Regions from separate parts of the Streptomyces bikiniensis genome, predicted to be linked through region 3. Evidence: riboswitches for the same ligand, from Rfam matches in the RefSeq annotation. Region 3 holds a riboswitch; each other region holds the start of a gene.
What was found. A riboswitch is a leader RNA that binds a small molecule or an ion and turns the genes downstream of it on or off. The one in region 3 is predicted to bind cyclic di-AMP.

Region 1 (4,422 bases), on a different contig from region 3:
CCAAGAGGATCCGGGCCTTCGTCGTTTCCCCGGGCGTTTCCGGTTGACCTTGACGCAACGTCAAGATCTAGCGTTCCCGTCATGGAGTGGTCGATCCAGGAGATCGCCAAGAAGGCCGGCACCACCAGCCGCACCCTCCGGCACTACGGAGAGCGCGGACTGCTGGAGCCGAGCCGGATCGGCGCGAACGGTTACCGGTACTACGACCAGGCGGCGCTCGTGCGGCTGCAGCGGATCCTGCTGCTGCGCGAGCTGGGGCTCTCGCTGCCCGCCATCGCCGAGGTCCTCGCGGGCCAACGGGACACCTCCGCGGCCCTGCGCACCCACCTCGCCCTCCTGGAGCAGGAGCGCGAGCGCATCGGACGCCAGATCGCGTCGGTGCGGACCACCCTCCACAAGACCGAGAACGGAGAAGAGCTCATGGCGGACGAAGTGTTCGACGGTTTCGACCACACGCGGTACGAGGAGGAGGTCACCCACCGCTGGGGCCGCGAGGCCTACGAGCAGGGCGACCGGTGGTGGCGCTCGCTGGACGAGGAGCGGAAGCGGGCGTTCATCGAGGAGCAGGCCGGCATCGCCCGCGACTTCGGGAAGGCGGCGCGGGACGGCCTGGCCGCCGACAGCGACGAGGTGCAGGCCGTCGCGCGGCGCCACGTCGCGTGGCTGTCGACCACCACGGAGCCGACCAAGGAGTACGTGATCGGCCTCGGCCGGATGTACGTCGACGACCCTCGGTTCACCAAGAACTACGACAAGTACGGCGAGGGCACCGCGGTCCTCGTCCGGGACGCGCTGGCGGTCTACGCCGAGCGGAACATGTAGTCCCCGGACGGCCCCCGCCGGCTTCCCGGGCGGCCCCCGTCGACTTTCCGGCGGCCCCCCGCCGGCACCCCGGCTTCCTGGGCAGCCCCCGCCGGCTTCCCGGGATCCCGGCATCCCCGCCGGCATCCCGGACCGTCCCGTACGCCGGTCGGCCGTGCGGAGTCGCCGTCCGCCGGGGCGGCGGCCACCCTGGAAAGGGCGCGGTACGGGGCCGCGGCCGGGCGGACCGGGCAGGAGAGAACGGTGGGGCACCCCCTAGGAGCGGCGGGCGGCGGGCGGCGGGGCGGTGGGGGCCGTCCCGCGTACCGGGGCACCCGGCGGTTCATCCGCGCGCTGCCGCCGCTGATCATCGCCGGCGGTGTCCTCTTCGACGTGTCGACCCCCGCTCCGTACACCGCCTCCCCCATGCTCGCCGCCGCCCCGCTGGTCGCCGCGCCCTTCTTCTCCCTGCTCACCACCCTCCTCACCGGGATCGTCGCCGTCCTCGCCTCGGTCGGCCTCTCCCTCTTCAGCGACGACGGCACCCGTGCTCCGGCCGTCGCCGAGATCCTGACCGTGCTCACCGTCTCCGGGCTCGCCCTCCTCATCAACCGGGTGGTGCGCCGCAGCGGCGAGCGGCTCGCCTCGGCGCGGGTCATCGCGGAGACCGCACAGAAGGCGGTGCTGCCGACGCCCGCCGAGCGGATCGGCGGGCTGCGGTGCGCGGCCCGCTACGAGGCGGCGCAGGCGGACGCGTTCATCGGCGGCGACCTCTTCGCCGTGCAGGACACCCCGCACGGGGTGCGGCTCGTGGTCGGGGACGTGCGGGGCAAGGGCCTCGACGCGGTCGAGGCCGTCGCCGTCGTCATCGGGGCCTTCCGGGAGGCGGCCGAGCAGGAGCGGACCCTGGAGGGCGTGGCGCAGCGGCTCGAACGCGCACTGGACCGGGAGGGCACCCGCCGGGACAGTCTCGACGCCGTCGAGGGGTTCACCACCGCCGTCCTGGCCGAGGTCCCGCGCTCCGACGGCAGCGGCACCTTCGACGGGTTCGTACGGGTCGTCAACCGGGGGCACCCGTCCCCGCTGATGCTGTACGGCGACGGGCGGGTCGAACCGGTCGACCCGAGCCGGCCCGCGCTGCCCCTCGGCATGGGGGACCTCGCGTCGTGGCCGGACCGGGCCGAGGCCCGGCCGTACCCGCCGGGCACGACGCTGCTCTTCTACACGGACGGCCTCTCGGAGGCGCGGAACGCGCAGGGCGTCTTCTACGACCCGGCGGAGCGGCTGGCCGGGCGGGTCTTCCCCGGGCCCGAGGAGATGCTCGACGCGCTCGTGGACGACGTACGGCTCCACACGGGCGGCGGGGCGACGGACGACATGGCGCTGCTCGCGCTCAACCGCCCGACGGCGGGGCAGCCGGAGCGGCGCCGCACGATGTCGGTGGTGCCGCCCGGCGGGCCCGGGTCCCGGCGCTGACCGGCCCCTCGCCTCTCCCCGACCGCCCGGCGGGCCCCGTCACCAGGGGTAGTCGAGAGGTCTCCCTGCGATAACAATTGATGCACCGTCAGGAATCGGGGGTTTCGCCGTTTCCGGATCCGTCCTTGCTGAAGGGGGGTCAAGTCTGACCATTCCCTCTCAATTCAATGAACGATCAAGAGGAGCGGCTTGGAATCGGGACCCCCTGTCTATTAACGTTCGATAACGCAGCGCGGTCGTCCCAGCCGTCGCAAGAGACGGCACCGTGCGCACGCGCCGAATCCCGAAAGGGAACCGGGGAACCACCATTTGGGGTGAATCGAGCCCTTCGCACTCGTGCGTCCGGGCCCGTAGGAGACCTTCCTGCTCCGAACCCGTCAGCTAACCCGGTAGGCGAGAAGGAAGGAAAGGAGCGCGCCTCCGTGGCGTCCAACACCCCTGCCCCCGAAGCTCCCTTCGATGCCTTCGGCGGCGGTGCGGCCCCCTCCGCCCCGGGTACCGAGTGGAACCCCACCGAGGATTCCCTCCGCGCCCAGAACCGCTCCGGCGGCCGGCACCGGGTCGTCAAGCAGCGCTCCAACTTCGCCCGCTCCTCCACCGTCCTCGGCGTCGGCGTCATCGCCGCCGTCGGCGCGGGCGGCCTCGCCACCGCGCAGGAGAAGCCCCCGGTCGCCATATCGCTCCCGGACCTCCCCGACCTGAACCTGCCCGACGCCCACGACCTCCCCGGCGTCGGCGCCCTCCTCCCCGAGGAGGAGCCGGAGGCGGTCCCCGCGGACCGCGCCAACCCGAACCCGCTGACCTCCGCCACGTACACCACCGAGGCCGACGAGCGGGCCGCGCGCACCGGTCAGGTCACGCAGGCGAGCCTGACGACGGCGGACGCCCCGAGCACCGCCGACGCGGGCGAGGCCCTGCGCGCCCGCATCCTCCAGCAGGCCGAGCAGCAGCAGGCCTCCGCCGACGCCGCCGAGAAGGCCGCGGCGGAGAAGGCGGCCGCCGAGAAGGCCGCCGCCGAGGCCCGGGCCAAGGCCGACGCCGCCGAGAAGGCCGCCGCCGAGGCGAAGGCGAAGGCCGAGGCGGAGGCCAAGGCCAAGGCGGAGGCGGAAGCCAGGGCGAAGGCCGAGGCCGAGCGCCTCGCCAAGCTCGCCGCCAGCTACTCGATGCCCCTCTCCTCGTACTCCCTCACCGCCACCTACATGCAGTCCGGCTCGATGTGGTCCTCCGGCCACCACACGGGCCTCGACTTCGCCGCCCCCACCGGCACCCCGCTCAAGGCGGTCCACGGCGCGACGGTCAAGTCGGCGGGCTGGTCCGGCTCCTACGGCTACCGGATCGTCCTGGAGCTGGAGGACGGCACCGAGGTCTGGTACTGCCACCTCTCCTCCATGACGGTCTCCGCCGGCCAGACCGTGGGCACCGGCGAGACGATCGGCCGCGTCGGCGCCACCGGCAACGTCTCCGGCGCCCACCTCCACCTGGAGGTCCACCCCGGCGGCGGCGACGGCGTCGACCCGGCGGCCTGGCTGCGCTCCAAGGGCCTGACGGTCTGACCCCTCCCCGGACTCCCGGGAACCCCCTTCCCGGATTCCCGGAAGCACGCGGAATAGGCCCGGCGACGGGGACCGTTGACCACCCCATGACCTCTCTCCGTATGCTGGGCACGTCCGACCTGCACGTCTTCCCGCTCGCCCTCGGCGGCAACGTCTTCGGCTGGACCGCCGACGAGGCGCAGTCCTTCGCCGTCCTCGACGCCTACGCCGCCGCCGGCGGCAACTTCGTCGACTCCGCCGACGTCTACTCGGCCTGGGCCGAGGGCAACGAGGGCGGCGAGTCCGAGACCGTCATCGGCCGCTGGCTCGCCTCCCGGGGCAACCGCGACGACGTCGTCGTCGCCACCAAGGCCGGCGCCCACCCCCGGTTCAAGGGGCTCTCCGCCCCCACCGTCAAGGCCGCCGCAGAGGAGTCCCTGCGCCGCCTCGGCACCGACCGCATCGACCTGTACTACACCCACTTCGACGACGAGTCCGTCCCCGTCGAAGAGATCGTCACCGCCCTCGACCAGCTGGTGCGGGACGGCAAGGTACGGGCCGTCGCCGCCTCCAACATCTCCCCGGAGCGGCTCCGCGCCTCCCTCGACTTCGC
Region 2 (4,422 bases), on a different contig from region 3:
GGACGGGCGGCGGCTGCGGCTCTACCGGTACGGCCGGGACCACCTCCTGGAGCGCGGCTACGAGCAGGTGTCGATGCGGATGTTCCGGCGGCGGGACGCGGCGCCGTCCGGTCCCGACGACCACGCGTGCCAGACGGACGGGATGATCGGCCTGGGCTGCGGGGCGCGTTCGTACACCTCGGCCCTGCACTACTCCTTCGACTACGCCGTCGACATGCGGGAGATCCGCTCGATCATCGACGCGTACACGGAGACCGGGGACTTCTCGCGCGCCCGGGTCGGCCGGTGGGTCGACGCCGGGGAGGCCCGGCGCCGCCATCTGCTGCAGTCGCTGCTCCAGGCGGAGGGGATGCCGGTGGCCGGGTACGAGGAGCGGTTCGGGTCCTCGCCGTTCGCGGACTTCCCCGGGGAGCTGGCCCGGTTCGAGGCGCTGGGCTGGCTGGACGGGGAGGCGCCGGCGGGGCTGCTGCGGCTCTCGCCGGAGGGGCTCGCGCACTCGGACGGGCTCGGTCCGGAGCTGTTCTCGCCCGGGGTGCGGGCCGCGATGGCCGCGTACGAGCCGAAGTGAGGGGGCGGCCGTGGACCTGACGCTGCTCTACCGGGGGCCGCTGTCCTCCTGCGACTACGACTGCCCGTACTGCCCGTTCGCCAAGCGCCGGGACGGCCGCGAGCAGTTGCGCGCGGACCGGGCGGCGCTGGAGCGGTTCACCGGGTGGGCCGCCGGGCAGACCGGGGACCGGCTGCGGATCCTGTTCACGCCGTGGGGCGAGGGCCTGGTGCGCTCCTGGTACCGGCGGGCGCTGGTCGAGCTGTCGCGGCTGCCGCACGTCGAGCGGGTGGCGATCCAGACCAATCTGAGCTGCCGGACCGACTGGCTGGCGGAGGCGGACCGGGAGGCCGTGGCGCTCTGGTGCACGTACCACCCGGGGCAGACGCCGTACGAGCGCTTCCTCGGCAGGTGCCGCGACCTGGCGGACCGGGGCGTCCGGTTCAGCGTGGGCGTGGTGGGGCTCCCGGAGCACCGGGAGGAGGCGCGGAGGCTGCGGGAGGCGCTGCCGCCGCACGTGTACCTGTGGGTGAACGCGGCCGAGGGGCACGCGTACACCGACGCGGAGGCCGACGGGTGGACGGAGCTGGACCCGCTCTTCCCGTACAGCCGGCATCCGCACCGCTCGGCGGGGCTGCCCTGCCGGACCGGCGAGTCGGTGGTGTCGGTGGACGGCGGGGGGACGGTGCGGCGCTGCCACTTCGTCAAGGCCGAGCTGGGGAACCTGTACGACGGTTCGTACCGCGCCGCCCTGCGTCCCCGCGCCTGCCCCCTCGCCGTCTGCGACTGCCACATCGGCTACGTGCACCTGGAGACGCTGCCGCTGTACGACGTGTTCGCGGGCGGGGTCCTGGAGCGGATCCCCGCCGCCGTCCCCCCGCCCGTCCCGCCCCGGACTACAGGGGCATGAGGTCCCCGAGGGGCATCAGGTGGGGGCGCTTGGCCTCGACGTGGTCCCCTGAGCTCTCGCCGCGCAGCCGGCGCCCGATCCAGGGCACGAGGTACTCCCGCGCCCACTGGATGTTGTCGCGGCGCACTTCGAGGGAGCCGCGCGGCGGGACCGGCGGCCACGCCTGGTCGGGGTCGGCGGGCACCGGCAGGCCGAGGACCTGGGCGGCGCGCAGGGCGACCCGGGTGTGTCCCTCGGGCGAGAGGTGCAGCCGGTCGTCGTCCCAGGCGCGCCGGTCCTGCACGGACCTCAGCGACCACAGGTCGAGGACCGGGCAGCCGTGGCGGTCCGCGATGGCCCGGACGTGCGCGGTGTAGGTGGCGATCTTGCCGCGCAGGTGCCGGAGCACGGGGACGTCGCGGGTGTCGAAGCCGGTGGTGACCATGACCGTGCCGACGGCGGAGGTCAGGTCGGCGACGGCGCGCTCGAAGCGCTCGGCCACGTCGTCCGGGTCGGTGCCGGGGCGGATGATGTCGTTGCCGCCCGCGCAGAAGGTCACCAGGTCGGGGGCGAGTTCCTTCGCCCGGGGGACCTGTTCCGCCACGATCTGGTCGAGGAGGCGCCCGCGTACGGCCAGGTTGGCGTAGCGGAAGGCGTCGTGCTCCGGCAGCTGGTCGGCGAGCAGGACCGCGAAGCGGTCCGCCCAGCCGACGTACGTCCCGTCGGGGCCGGGGTCTCCGACGCCCTCGGTGAAGCTGTCACCGATCGCCGCGTACGACCCGAATGCGTTCTTGTCTCTTGATCTCGAATCGTCTGCCACGGGGGCACATCCTTCCCTTTCGCATGTGACCTACGCGACCGTAAGGAGGGGTTGACGACGGGTGATATATGCCACCGATAAAGATTCGCCCAAGTCGGAACAGGCCGGCGGCCCGGCACGTACGTGCCGGGCCGCCGGAAAGGAATGCGCCGGGGGGTCAGACGGAGACGCCGTGCTGGCGCAGGTAGGCCAGCGGGTCGATGTCCGAGCCGTAGTTCGGCGTGGTGCGGATCTCGAAGTGCAGGTGCGGGCCGGTGGAGTTGCCGGTGGAACCGGAGAGGCCGATCTGCTGCCCGCCGCTGACGCTCTGCCCGGCCGAGACCGAGAGGGAGGAGAGGTGGGCGTACTGCGAGTAGTTGCCGTCCGCGTGCTGGATGACGACCTCGTTGCCGTACGAGCCGCTCCAGCCGGCGGAGACGACCGTGCCGGCGCCGACGGCGCGGACGGTGGTGCCGGAGGAGGCGATGAAGTCGACGCCGGTGTGGTAGCCGGAGGACCACATGGAGCCGGAGGCGCGGTACGGGGTGGAGAAGCCGCCGGTGACGGGGGCGACCCAGCCGGAGGAGGAGGCGGTGGAGCCGGTGGAGCTCTTCTCCGCGGCCTTCGGGGCGGTGGTGGCCGGGGCGGCGGCGCGGCGGCTCTCGCGGGAGGCGCGGGGGGCGTCGTCGCCGTTCTTCCCGGCGCTCCGGGCGCCGGTGGTGCTCTTCGGGCCGGTGGGGACGGAGCCCTTGGCGCCGATGGTGAGCTTCATGCCGGGCATGATGAGGGAGGGGTCGGCGCCGATGGTCCGGCGGTTGTCCTCGTAGATCCGCTGCCAGCCGCCCGCGAGGTGGTGGTCGGCGGCGATCTTCGACAGGTAGTCGCCGGGGACGACGGAGTACGTCCGGGGGCCGCTCTCCGCGGCGGCCTTCGAAGGGGCGGCCTTCGCGGGGGCGGCGGCCTTCGCCGCGACGGGCTGCGCGGTGACGACGGACTGGACGGAGGCGGCGGCCGGGGCGGCCTGCTCGGCGGCGTGGGCCCCGGTGGCGCCGAGGAGCGGAAGGGCGACGACGGCGCCTCCCGTACCGGCGGCGGCGAATCCGCGGGTGAGGGGGTTGTTCTTGGGACGGCGGTGCTTACCCTTCGCGGGCATGGCGAATCCTCTCCGGCGCCTGCGAGGTGAGCTGTCGGGTTCGGACTGGAGATGTCCGGCCGCGCTCTCGCGCGACTTCACCCCTAGCCGTCCTGCGTCGCGGGACCGGCGTACTTCCTTGGGTCCCCCGCTCCTGCCACGCATGGGATGGGTGGAATTCCGGACGGTGGCAGGATTCGGCGGTCCGTCCGGATTGAGCGTGACGCTAGACGAGCGGGGTCGGCGCGAACAAGCCGTTGTTCCTCACCGGTATTCCGCCCTAGATCGTTCCACCGGAATTCCGGTCACCCTCCGTGGACGGCGGTCCTCCGACTCCCTTTTCCCGTAAGGAAATCGCGCCGGAACCCCGGCCACGATCCGTCACTTCTATGACGCTGCTCACGCGTCGAATCCCATCTCGCCTGCAATCAGGGCGCGTTATGCCCAATGGCTTAATTCGGACAGATCACCCATTCCTGTCCGAGGGGGTGCGCCGCGCCGCTCCCGCCCGGATGATTGCCCCCGGAACCGATTTCACCTCGGCATCCGTACGACGACATCTCCAGGAGCATCCGTGACGCAGCAGCAGGTCCCGCCCATCGACGCCGCCGAGCCCGAGCTGACGGAGGTCCGCAACTTCCGGGACGTGGGCGGTCTGCCGACGACGGACGGGCGCGCGGTCCGTCCCGGCCGCCTCTTCCGCAGCGGCCACCTCGCCCACGCGACCGAGGACGACGCCGCCTTCCTCGCCGGTCTCGGGCTGCACACGGTCTTCGACTTCCGCAACGAGGCCGACCGGCGGATCGAGGGCCCGGACGTCGAGCTGCCCGGCGTGCGGAACGTGAACATACCCCTCAACGACCCGGCCGACGGCAAGGAGTTCTGGAAGCTGGTGCGCGACGGCGACACCGTCCAGCTGCGGGAGGTCCTCGGCGACGGCAGGGCCGCGGCCCGGATGTCCGATTCGTACCGGCGCATGGTGGTCGAGCGGACCGCGGAGCACAGCCGGATCCTGCACTCCATGGCGGAGGAGAGCGTCCCGGCCCTGATGCACT
Region 3 (4,422 bases):
GCCCGGGGAGCCCGCCGCACGGCGAATCCCCGGAGGAAGGCCCCGCCGGTCCACCGACCCGGCGGGGCCTTCCCGTGCACCGGAGCCGACGCGCGGGCGTCCGGCGCCGTACCGGCCCGCGGTCCGGCCGGTCGGCCGCACCGAACGGGGACTCAGTAGGCCCCGTTGACGTTGTCGATGGAGCCGTAGCGGTCGGCCGCGTAGTTGCAGGCGGCGGTGATGTTGGCGACCGGGTCGTACAGGTCCATCGACGTGCCGGGCACGTGGTAGGCGAGGAACGTCGGCTCGATGACCTGGAGGAGGCCCTTCGAGGGGGTGCCGTTGACGGCGTTGATGTCCCAGTTGTTGATGGCCAGCGGGTTGCCGGAGGACTCGCGCATGATGTTGCGGTGGATGCCCTCGTAGGAGCCGGGGATGCCGTGCTGGGCCATGATGTCCAGCGACTGCCGGATCCAGCCGTCGAGGTTGTCGGCGTACTGGGTGACGGCGGCCGGGGCGGCGGCGGCCGGAGCGGCGGCGGAGGCGCCCGTGGCGGTGCCGGCGGACGAGGCGGTCGCGCGGCGCTCGGAGCGGCTCGCCCGGTCGGCCGAGGTGGACTCCTCCGCCTTCGCGGTGGCCTTCCGCTCCGCCCTTTCCTGCGTCTTCGCCTGAGCGGGGGCGGCCTCGGCGGCGCCCCGATGAATCGTCAGTTCCAGACCGGGGTGAATGAGTGACGGGTTGTCACCCACGGCGCTCTGGTTGGCGCGGTAAAGGCTCTTCCAGCCCCCCTGAATTCCCTTCTTGTGGGCGATCAGGGAAAGCGAGTCACCGCTCACGACGGTGTACGTGCGCGTGGTCTCCGCGGCGGCCGGAGCCTTGGCGGCGGCCGGGGCGACGGGGGCGGTGAAGGCCTCGGCGGCGATCGCCGGGGCCCCGGCGGCGGGCGCGGCGCCGGCCGTGGCGGGGGCGAGCAGGGGCAGGGACAGCACGGCCCCACCCGTTCCGACCAGGGCGAGGCCACGGGAGACGTGGTTGCGGCGGGGGCGGCGGTGCTTACCGTGTGCAGGCATGACGGGATTCCTCTCCGGCGCCTACGAGGTGAGCTGTCGGGTTCGGACGGGAGGTGTCCGGCCGCGCGCACGCGGCTGCACCCCGAGCCGTTCCGGATCACCGGACCGGCGTATTCGTGGGTCCCCCGCTCCTGCCGTCGGGTGAAAAGGGAGGTTTCCGAGCGGTGGCAGGATTAGGCGTTCCGCTCGAATGGGGGTGACCGTAGGCCAGTAATGCGGCGAATAACAAGAGGATCAGGGCGGCGGCGCCCGTAAAAGGATCACCGAATTCGGAGAATTCAAGATCGGATGGCCCGGAAAGGGGCCGAACTTCCTTGCGCGGTACGGGGCGGGGAGGCCGGCGCCGTGCGGCGGGCCGTGCGGAGTGAGTCGCATCACCCGGTGAGTTATGTCCGAATATGCGGCGTAATTCCATTGATGGGGAAATAGGGCGAAAATCTATGTGGTGGGGGTTTCGAGGGCGATGGGGTACCTTTGGTGGCATCGTGGTCGCTCAAGGGCAAAGCTCGCAAAGCCGACATTCATCTCAAGGATGGAGTCGACCGACCCAGGAGCCGCCCGATGCCCCCCACCGCCCCCCAGCTCACCCCCGACGCCCCCGGCGTCCTGGATGCTCCCGGCGTCCTTGACGCCCCCGACGCCCTCGACCGCGAGGCCGCCGCCCTCTACGAGAGCGCAGTCTGGCAGCGGATCGTCACCGACTGGACCGCACCGGCACCGTCCGCACCGGCACCGTCCGCGCCCGAGCCGTCCGCGCCCGCCCCCGCACCCCCGTCGCCGGGGGAGGAGCGGAGCTGGCGGGACCTGCTCAGCGTGCCCGTGGACCGGCTCGTGGCCGAGGCGCTCGACGCGCTCCCGGCGCCGGGCCCCGCCGAACGCCGCCTCCCCGGCCGGATCGGAGCCGTACTGCCGGACCGCCTCCACGCCTGGCGCCGCATCGGACAGGCCGAGCTGCGCCCCTCGGTCCACCTCGGGTACGCGCGCCTCGTCCTGACCGAGTGGGGCTGGCAGAACGCCCCGTACAGACTCCGTGACAGACGCGGGGCCCGCTGCGTCTGCGGGGCGCTCCTCGCCGCCCACCGCCTCGGCTACGGCGGCGCGGACACCATGAACGAGGCGGCCGCCTGGATCATGACCGAGCTGCGGTCGCGCGGCTGGGGGGACCTCATCGGCCCGTGGAACCGGGCCCCGGGGCGCACGGCCGACGACGCGCTCGCCCTCCTCGACGCCACGATCCGCCGCGCCGCGCACGCCGGCCGCTGACGGTGCCGCCCGGGCGAGTGGGCCCCGCCGCCCGGGCGCGAGGGCCCGCCGCCCGGGCGGCCGGGGTCAGCCGCTGACGCTCGGGGCCCCGTTCTCGATGTGGCCGGTGTACCGGCGTGACCAGGTCCCGTCGACGTCGGCGGTGATCGTGAAGTCGTACCAGCCCTTGTGGTGGGCGACGGCGTTGAAGAAGTCCTCGGTGGCGGAGCCCGCCGGCACCGTGTACGTCCACGGGCCGTCCGTCCGGTAGGCGTGGGAGCGGATCGTGAAGGTGACGGGCCCGCCGGAGGCGTTGGTCATCCTGAACCAGAGGGCCGTCCTGCCGGTCCCCGGCTCGATCGCGAACCGGGCCGCCACCTCGACGTCCCTGCCCGCCTTGGAGGCGTCGCCGACGAAGCGGCGCAGGAAGCGGTTGGGCCCCATCATCGAGAGGTCGTACTTCCCGGACCCCGAGCCCGTACCGATGTTGAAGAAGTCGGTGGCCGTGCCGCCGGGGTCCACGGTGTACTGCCAGGCGGCCGTGTCGCGGTGCTGGTGCGGGTGGATCGAGAAGTGTGCGGCCCGCCTGGCCTCCGGCCCCTGGTTCGTCATCGAGAACCAGGCCAGGATCTTGCCGCCCGAGCCGAACTCGAAGCGGTCCAGATTGCCGTTCACCTGGTACGGAAGGGCGCGCGCCGGCCGGGTGCCGGGCTCCTGCGCGGGCAGCGCGTTGTTCTGCGGGACCGGGTTCGGCAGTGGCTTGCAGGTGGCCTGGCCGATCACCTTCGCCGTCGACGGCAGCCCGGCGGGCACCCCGTACACCGGGCGGGCGAAGTCGAAGACACCGGTCAGATCGCCCGTCACCTTCCGTCGCCAGGCGCTGATGTGGGGGCAGGCGGCCGGGGTGCCGAGGGCCGTCGTCCAGGTCTCCAGGAAGCGCAGCACGGAGGTGTGGTCGAAGACCTCGGAGCTCACCCAGCCGCCCCGGGTCCACGGGGACATGACGAGCATGGGGACGCGGAAGCCCAGACCGATCGGCACGCCGTCGAGGTACTCGCCCGGCGTGCCCGGCGGGGCGACCGGCGGCGGCACGTGGTCGAAGAAGCCGTCGTTCTCGTCGTAGTTGAGGAACAGCACGGTCGAGTCGAACACCTCGGCGTTCGCGGCCAGGGCCCGGTAGACGAGGTCGACGAAGTGCGCGCCGTCCCCGGGCGGGGCGTAGGGGTGCTCGGAGAACGCCTCGCTCGCGACCACCCACGACACCTGCGGCAGGGTGCCCGCCAGGACGTCCGCGCGGATCGCCGCCGCGATGTCGTCCGGGGTCGAGCCGGTCACCTTCGGGACCGAGCCCATGCCCCGGTCGTACAACGGGTCGCCGGGCCGCGCGTCGGTGAACCTCTTGAAGTACGCGAGGCCGTTGTCGCCGTAGTTGTCCTGGGCGTTCTGGTAGACCTTCCAGCTCACCCCGGCGCGCTGGAGCGCCTCCGCGTACGTCTCCCAGGTCAGGCCCCGCTCCTCGCCGCCGTCCTTGCTGGAGGCGTCGATCTTCCCGCTCCACAGGAAGGTGCGGTTGGGGCCGGTGGCGCTGAGCGCCGAGCAGAAGTACGCGTCGCAGATCGTGTAGTGGTCGGCGAGCGCGTGGTGGAAGGGGATGTCCTCGCGGTCGAGGTGGCCGAGGGTGCGGACGTTGCCCACGCCCGTCACCCAGTGGTCGAGGCGTCCCTTGTTCCAGGCCGCGTGCTGCGAGGTCCAGCTGTGCGGCAGGTCGCCGTTGCACTGCGCCAGGGTCTCACCGTCCACCCCTCCGGCCGGCGGGGTGTCGCTGAGCTTCCACGGGTACTGGCGGCCGCCCAGGTTCGGCTGGTTGAAGGTTCCCCAGCCGCCGGGCAGGTTGCCCGCCGCGCGGTCGGCGAAGCCCCGCACCCCGCGCAGGGTGCCGAAGTAGTGGTCGAAGCTGCGGTTCTCCTGCATGAGGATCACCACGTGCCGGACGTCGGTGAGGGTGCCGGTCGCGGCCCGCGCGACGGCCGACGCGGGCGCCGGCGGCAGCGCCGCCCCCGCCACGAGCCCCGCGCCGATGCCGACGAACCCCCTGCGGCTGATGGGAAGCATGCCCCGCCTCTCGTGTCAC
Region 4 (4,422 bases), on a different contig from region 3:
ACGGCGGCGGGCCGCGCGGCGGCGTCGCCCGGTCGGTGAAGAAGATGCGCGGCTATCTCGCGGAGCTGATCCACCGCAAGCGCGAAGAGCCGGGCGACGACCTGATCTCGGGGCTCATCAAGGCCTCCGACCACGGCGAGCACCTCACCGAGAACGAGGCCGCCGCCATGGCCTTCATCCTCCTGTTCGCGGGGTTCGAGACGACCGTGAACCTGATCGGGAACGGCCTTTACGCACTTCTCCGCAATCCCGGACAAAGAGAACTCCTCCAGGACTCCCTCGCCGCCGGCGGGACCGGCCTCCTGGAGACCGGGATCGAGGAGCTGCTGCGGTACGACGGGCCCGTGGAGATGGCGACCTGGCGGTACGCGACGCGGGCGCTGACCATCGGCGGGCAGGAGATCCCGGCGGGCGACCCGGTGCTCGTGGTGCTGGCCGCCGCCGACCGGGACCCGGAGCGGTTCGACGGGCCCGACGTGCTCGACCTCGCCCGGCGGGACAACCAGCACCTCGGGTACGGCCACGGCATCCACTACTGCCTCGGCGCGCCCCTCGCCCGCCTCGAAGGGCAGACCGCGCTCGCCACCCTGCTGACCCGTCTGCCGGACCTCCGGCTCGCCGCCGACCCGGCCGAACTGCGGTGGCGCGGAGGGCTCATCATGCGCGGTTTGCGCACGCTTCCGGTGGAGTTCTCCCCGTCCGTACCCCTCTCGCACGGTGACGGTCCGTCAGAAATGTGATCTTCATGTGATCGAGTGGCCATCGACTTGTGACGAGCGTTCGAATGCCGCTACGTTTCCCGGCAGTCTCAGCCGTCACGCGAAAGGCGTACCTATGCGCTCCGGGAACGGACGACACCGTCGCCCCCGTCAGGCCCCCGCCATCGTCGTCGCCGCGGGCGTGACCGGATCCGCCATGGCGCTGCCCCTGCTCGCCACCGGATCCGCGTCCGCCGCCGACGCCGCCACCTGGGACCGCGTCGCCGAGTGCGAGTCGGGCGGTCAGTGGAGCGCCAACTCCGGGAACGGGATGTACGGAGGCCTCCAGTTCACCCAGGCGGACTGGGAGCGTCACGGCGGCCTGGCGTACGCGCCCAGCCCCGACTTGGCCAGCCGCGCCCAGCAGATCGCGGTGGCCGAGAAGGCCCTCGCCAAGGGCAGCGACGCCTGGGCGACCTGCGCGCCGATCGCCGGCCTGACGAACGACGGGAAGCCCACCGGGGTGGACCCGGGTCCGGCCACGGCCCCGACGACCTCCGTGACGCCCGTCCCCGAGTCGGGCTGGAACTCCGGCGCGTCGGGCGCCCCCGCGGCCACGCCGTCCACCGGGGCGCCGGAGTCCTCCGCGACGCCGTCCGCCCCCGCCGCGCCCGCAACGCCGTCCGCACCGTCCTCGCCGTCGGCTCCCGCCGTCCCGGCGGACCCGACCGCGCCGACCGCCCCCGCGACGCCGTCCGCGCCGACCCCGCCGTCCGGATCGACCGGATCGACCGGGGCGACGAACCCGGCGGACCCGACGCTTCCGGCCGACCCGACGGTCCCCGTCACCCCCAGTGAGTCCGTTACGCCCGGTACGCCTGTTACGCCCGGTATTCCGGGAGGTGAGGGAGCGTCGGTCGCGCCCGGCACGGGCAAGCACCGGGGCGAGGCCGCTCCGGAAGAAACCGGCAACCCGGACACTTCCGCCGAATCCGGCCGACATGCCTCAGGTAAGGGTGAGTCGCCCGAAGAAACCGAATCGACCCCCGTCGCCGACGAAGCGAATGATTCGGACGTAACGGACAGTCAGGGCTCTTCGGGTGAATACGTCGTGCGACCGGGTGACAGCCTTTCGGGTATCGCCCAGGCGAACGAACTCCCCGGAGGCTGGTCCGCCCTCTACGACGCCAACAAACGGACCGTGGGCATCGATCCGGACCTCATCCTCCCTGGTCAGAACCTTGATCTGACGCCGGGTTCGGTCTCGACGGCCGGGTAGTTCGTGGGCGTATGTCCGGTTCCGGACGAGTGAGACATGGGTCTCTTTGTCCCAACTGGCGTGTCGCGCCCGCAAACTCCGCTTCCGTCGTCTCTCACCTGCGCAAACAGTCCCCTCCGAAGGGCAAGAAGAGGCGAAATTCGTCATATGAGCCTCTTTGAACTTCGGAGGGTTCTGTGTCTACGGTCGTCACCGCTCGCCACCGCGGGCCCCGTCGACCGAAACGCCGAATCCTGCCGTCGGCCGATGGGAACAGTCGTCGCGCAAGCGCCGGAGGCAGGAGCGGGGGACCCAAGGTAAGCGCCGGGCCCGGCCGTCGAGACAGACGGCCGACGACCGGCTTGGGGTGAAGCCGCGTGCTAGGACACGCGGCCGGGCAACTCTTCGGCCCGAACCCGACAGCTCACCTCGCAGGCGTCGGTGAGGAGAATTCCCATGCTGTTTTCCGTCAAGGGCAAACACCGCCGTCCCTCCAGGGCCACCCAGCTCGCCGCGCTCGTCGGCGTCACCGGTGTCGCCGTCGCCGCCCCGCTGATGACCGCGGGCACCGCCTCGGCCGCCACGGCCTCCGAGTGGGACCGCGTCGCCCAGTGCGAGTCCGGCGGCAACTGGTCGATCAACACCGGCAACGGCTACTACGGCGGCCTCCAGTTCTCGGCCTCCACCTGGGCCGCGTACGGCGGCACCGCCTACGCCTCCACCGCCGACCAGGCCTCCAAGTCGCAGCAGATCGCCGTCGCCGAGAAGGTCCTCGCGGGCCAGGGCAAGGGCGCCTGGCCGAGCTGCGGCGTGGGCCTCTCCGGCGCCTCCTACGACGGCGGCGCCGCCGAGAGCGCGCAGCAGGAGCAGCCGAAGCGGCAGCCGGAGCAGAAGAAGCAGCGCACGGCCGAGCAGCCGACCACCCGCAGCGAGCAGCGCCAGGCCCCGAAGCAGGAGCGCCAGGCCGCTCCGAAGGGCACCCAGAAGACCGTCACCACCCCGACCGGCAAGACGGTCAAGAAGGGTGACGGCGAGTACGAGGTCGTGGCCGGCGACACCCTCAGCAAGATCGCCCAGGCGCAGGGCGTCAAGGGCGGCTGGGCCCAGCTCTTCGAGCTCAACGAGGACGTCGTCGAGAACGCCGACCTGATCTACCCGGGCCAGCAGCTCCACCTGAAGTGAGCCCGGCGGGTCGCGTGAGTCCGGCGGCTCACGCGCCCCCGAAGACCCTCCCGCGGTGACCCACCCCGGCCCGGCGCGCCCGTCCCCCGTGCGCGCCGGACCGGGGTTCCGCCTTTCACCGGGGCCTCCCGAGGCCCACCTGATGACTACCGTCCAGTAGATCCGGGGCCCTTCGCCCCCCTATGCGTGCCCTTGGGTCCTTTTTCGTCCCAGGGGGCGGGCGCCCGGCCGGTCGGAGCCTCCGGGGCGGTTAGGCTCTTGCCGCAAGGCCAAGCGACCCTGCACCGACCTTGCGTCACATCCCGCGTCACATCCCAGAAGGAGATGCTCGTGCCGTCCATCGACGTCGTCGTAGCCCGGGAAATCCTGGACTCCCGAGGCAACCCCACGGTCGAGGTCGAGGTCGGCCTCGACGACGGCAGCACCGGCCGTGCTGCCGTTCCGTCCGGCGCCTCCACCGGTGCGTTCGAGGCCCTTGAGCTCCGCGACGGTGACCCCAACCGCTACCAGGGCAAGGGCGTCGAGAAGGCCGTCCTCGCCGTCATCGAGCAGATCGGCCCGGAGCTCGTCGGCTACGACGCCACCGAGCAGCGCCTGATCGACCAGGCCATGTTCGACCTGGACGCCACCCCGGACAAGTCCTCGCTCGGCGCCAACGCCATCCTCGGCGTCTCCCTCGCCGTCGCGCACGCCGCCTCCGAGGCCAGCGACCTCCCGCTCTTCCGCTACCTGGGCGGCCCGAACGCGCACCTGCTGCCCGTTCCGATGATGAACATCCTGAACGGCGGGTCGCACGCCGACTCCAACGTGGACATCCAGGAGTTCATGATCGCCCCGATCGGCGCGGAGTCCTTCTCCGAGGCCCTCCGCTGGGGCACCGAGGTCTACCACACCCTCAAGTCCGTCCTGAAGGCCAAGGGCCTCTCCACCGGTCTCGGCGACGAGGGCGGCTTCGCCCCGAACCTCGGCTCCAACCGCGAGGCGCTCGACCTCATCCTCGAAGCGATCAAGCAGGCCGGCTACGTGCCCGGCAAGGACATCGCGCTCGCGCTCGACGTCGCCGCCTCCGAGTTCTACAAGGACGGCACGTACGAGTTCGAGGGCAAGGCCCGCTCGGCCGCCGAGATGACCGAGTACTACGAGGAGCTCGTCGCCGCGTACCCGCTGGTCTCCATCGAGGACCCGCTGTTCGAGGACGACTGGGCCGGCTGGAACGTCATCACCGAGAAGCTCGGCGACAAGGTCCAGCTCGTCGGCGACGACCTGTTCGTCACCAACCCGGAG

Region 1: another riboswitch for cyclic di-AMP. It lies ahead of OO47_RS03250 (M23 family metallopeptidase); the one in region 3 lies ahead of OO47_RS04230 (LysM peptidoglycan-binding domain-containing protein).
Region 2: another riboswitch for cyclic di-AMP. It lies ahead of OO47_RS09435 (M23 family metallopeptidase); the one in region 3 lies ahead of OO47_RS04230 (LysM peptidoglycan-binding domain-containing protein).
Region 4: another riboswitch for cyclic di-AMP. It lies ahead of OO47_RS29235 (LysM peptidoglycan-binding domain-containing protein); the one in region 3 lies ahead of OO47_RS04230 (LysM peptidoglycan-binding domain-containing protein).

The regions. Positions count from the first base shown of each region.
Region 1 is NZ_JNXJ01000003.1:203,204-207,625, forward strand. It holds gene OO47_RS03240 (MerR family transcriptional regulator) at 82-822, shown strand; gene OO47_RS03245 (PP2C family protein-serine/threonine phosphatase) at 1,066-2,277, shown strand; cyclic di-AMP (ydaO/yuaA leader) riboswitch at 2,542-2,688, shown strand; gene OO47_RS03250 (M23 family metallopeptidase) at 2,700-3,830, shown strand; gene OO47_RS03255 (aldo/keto reductase) at 3,917-4,422, shown strand, end outside.
Region 2 is NZ_JNXJ01000009.1:108,673-113,094, forward strand. It holds gene OO47_RS09420 (STM4012 family radical SAM protein) at 1-568, shown strand, start outside; gene OO47_RS09425 (STM4011 family radical SAM protein) at 579-1,457, shown strand; gene OO47_RS09430 (SGNH/GDSL hydrolase family protein) at 1,444-2,256, opposite strand; gene OO47_RS09435 (M23 family metallopeptidase) at 2,414-3,388, opposite strand; cyclic di-AMP (ydaO/yuaA leader) riboswitch at 3,392-3,552, opposite strand; gene OO47_RS09440 (tyrosine-protein phosphatase) at 3,942-4,422, shown strand, end outside.
Region 3 is NZ_JNXJ01000004.1:190,269-194,690, forward strand. It holds gene OO47_RS04230 (LysM peptidoglycan-binding domain-containing protein) at 153-1,049, opposite strand; cyclic di-AMP (ydaO/yuaA leader) riboswitch at 1,056-1,229, opposite strand; gene OO47_RS04235 (DUF6197 family protein) at 1,611-2,312, shown strand; gene OO47_RS04240 (phosphocholine-specific phospholipase C) at 2,379-4,403, opposite strand.
Region 4 is NZ_JNXJ01000052.1:18,694-23,115, forward strand. It holds gene OO47_RS29225 (cytochrome P450 family protein) at 1-740, shown strand, start outside; gene OO47_RS35640 (transglycosylase family protein) at 916-1,977, shown strand; cyclic di-AMP (ydaO/yuaA leader) riboswitch at 2,236-2,409, shown strand; gene OO47_RS29235 (LysM peptidoglycan-binding domain-containing protein) at 2,413-3,138, shown strand; gene eno (phosphopyruvate hydratase) at 3,463-4,422, shown strand, end outside.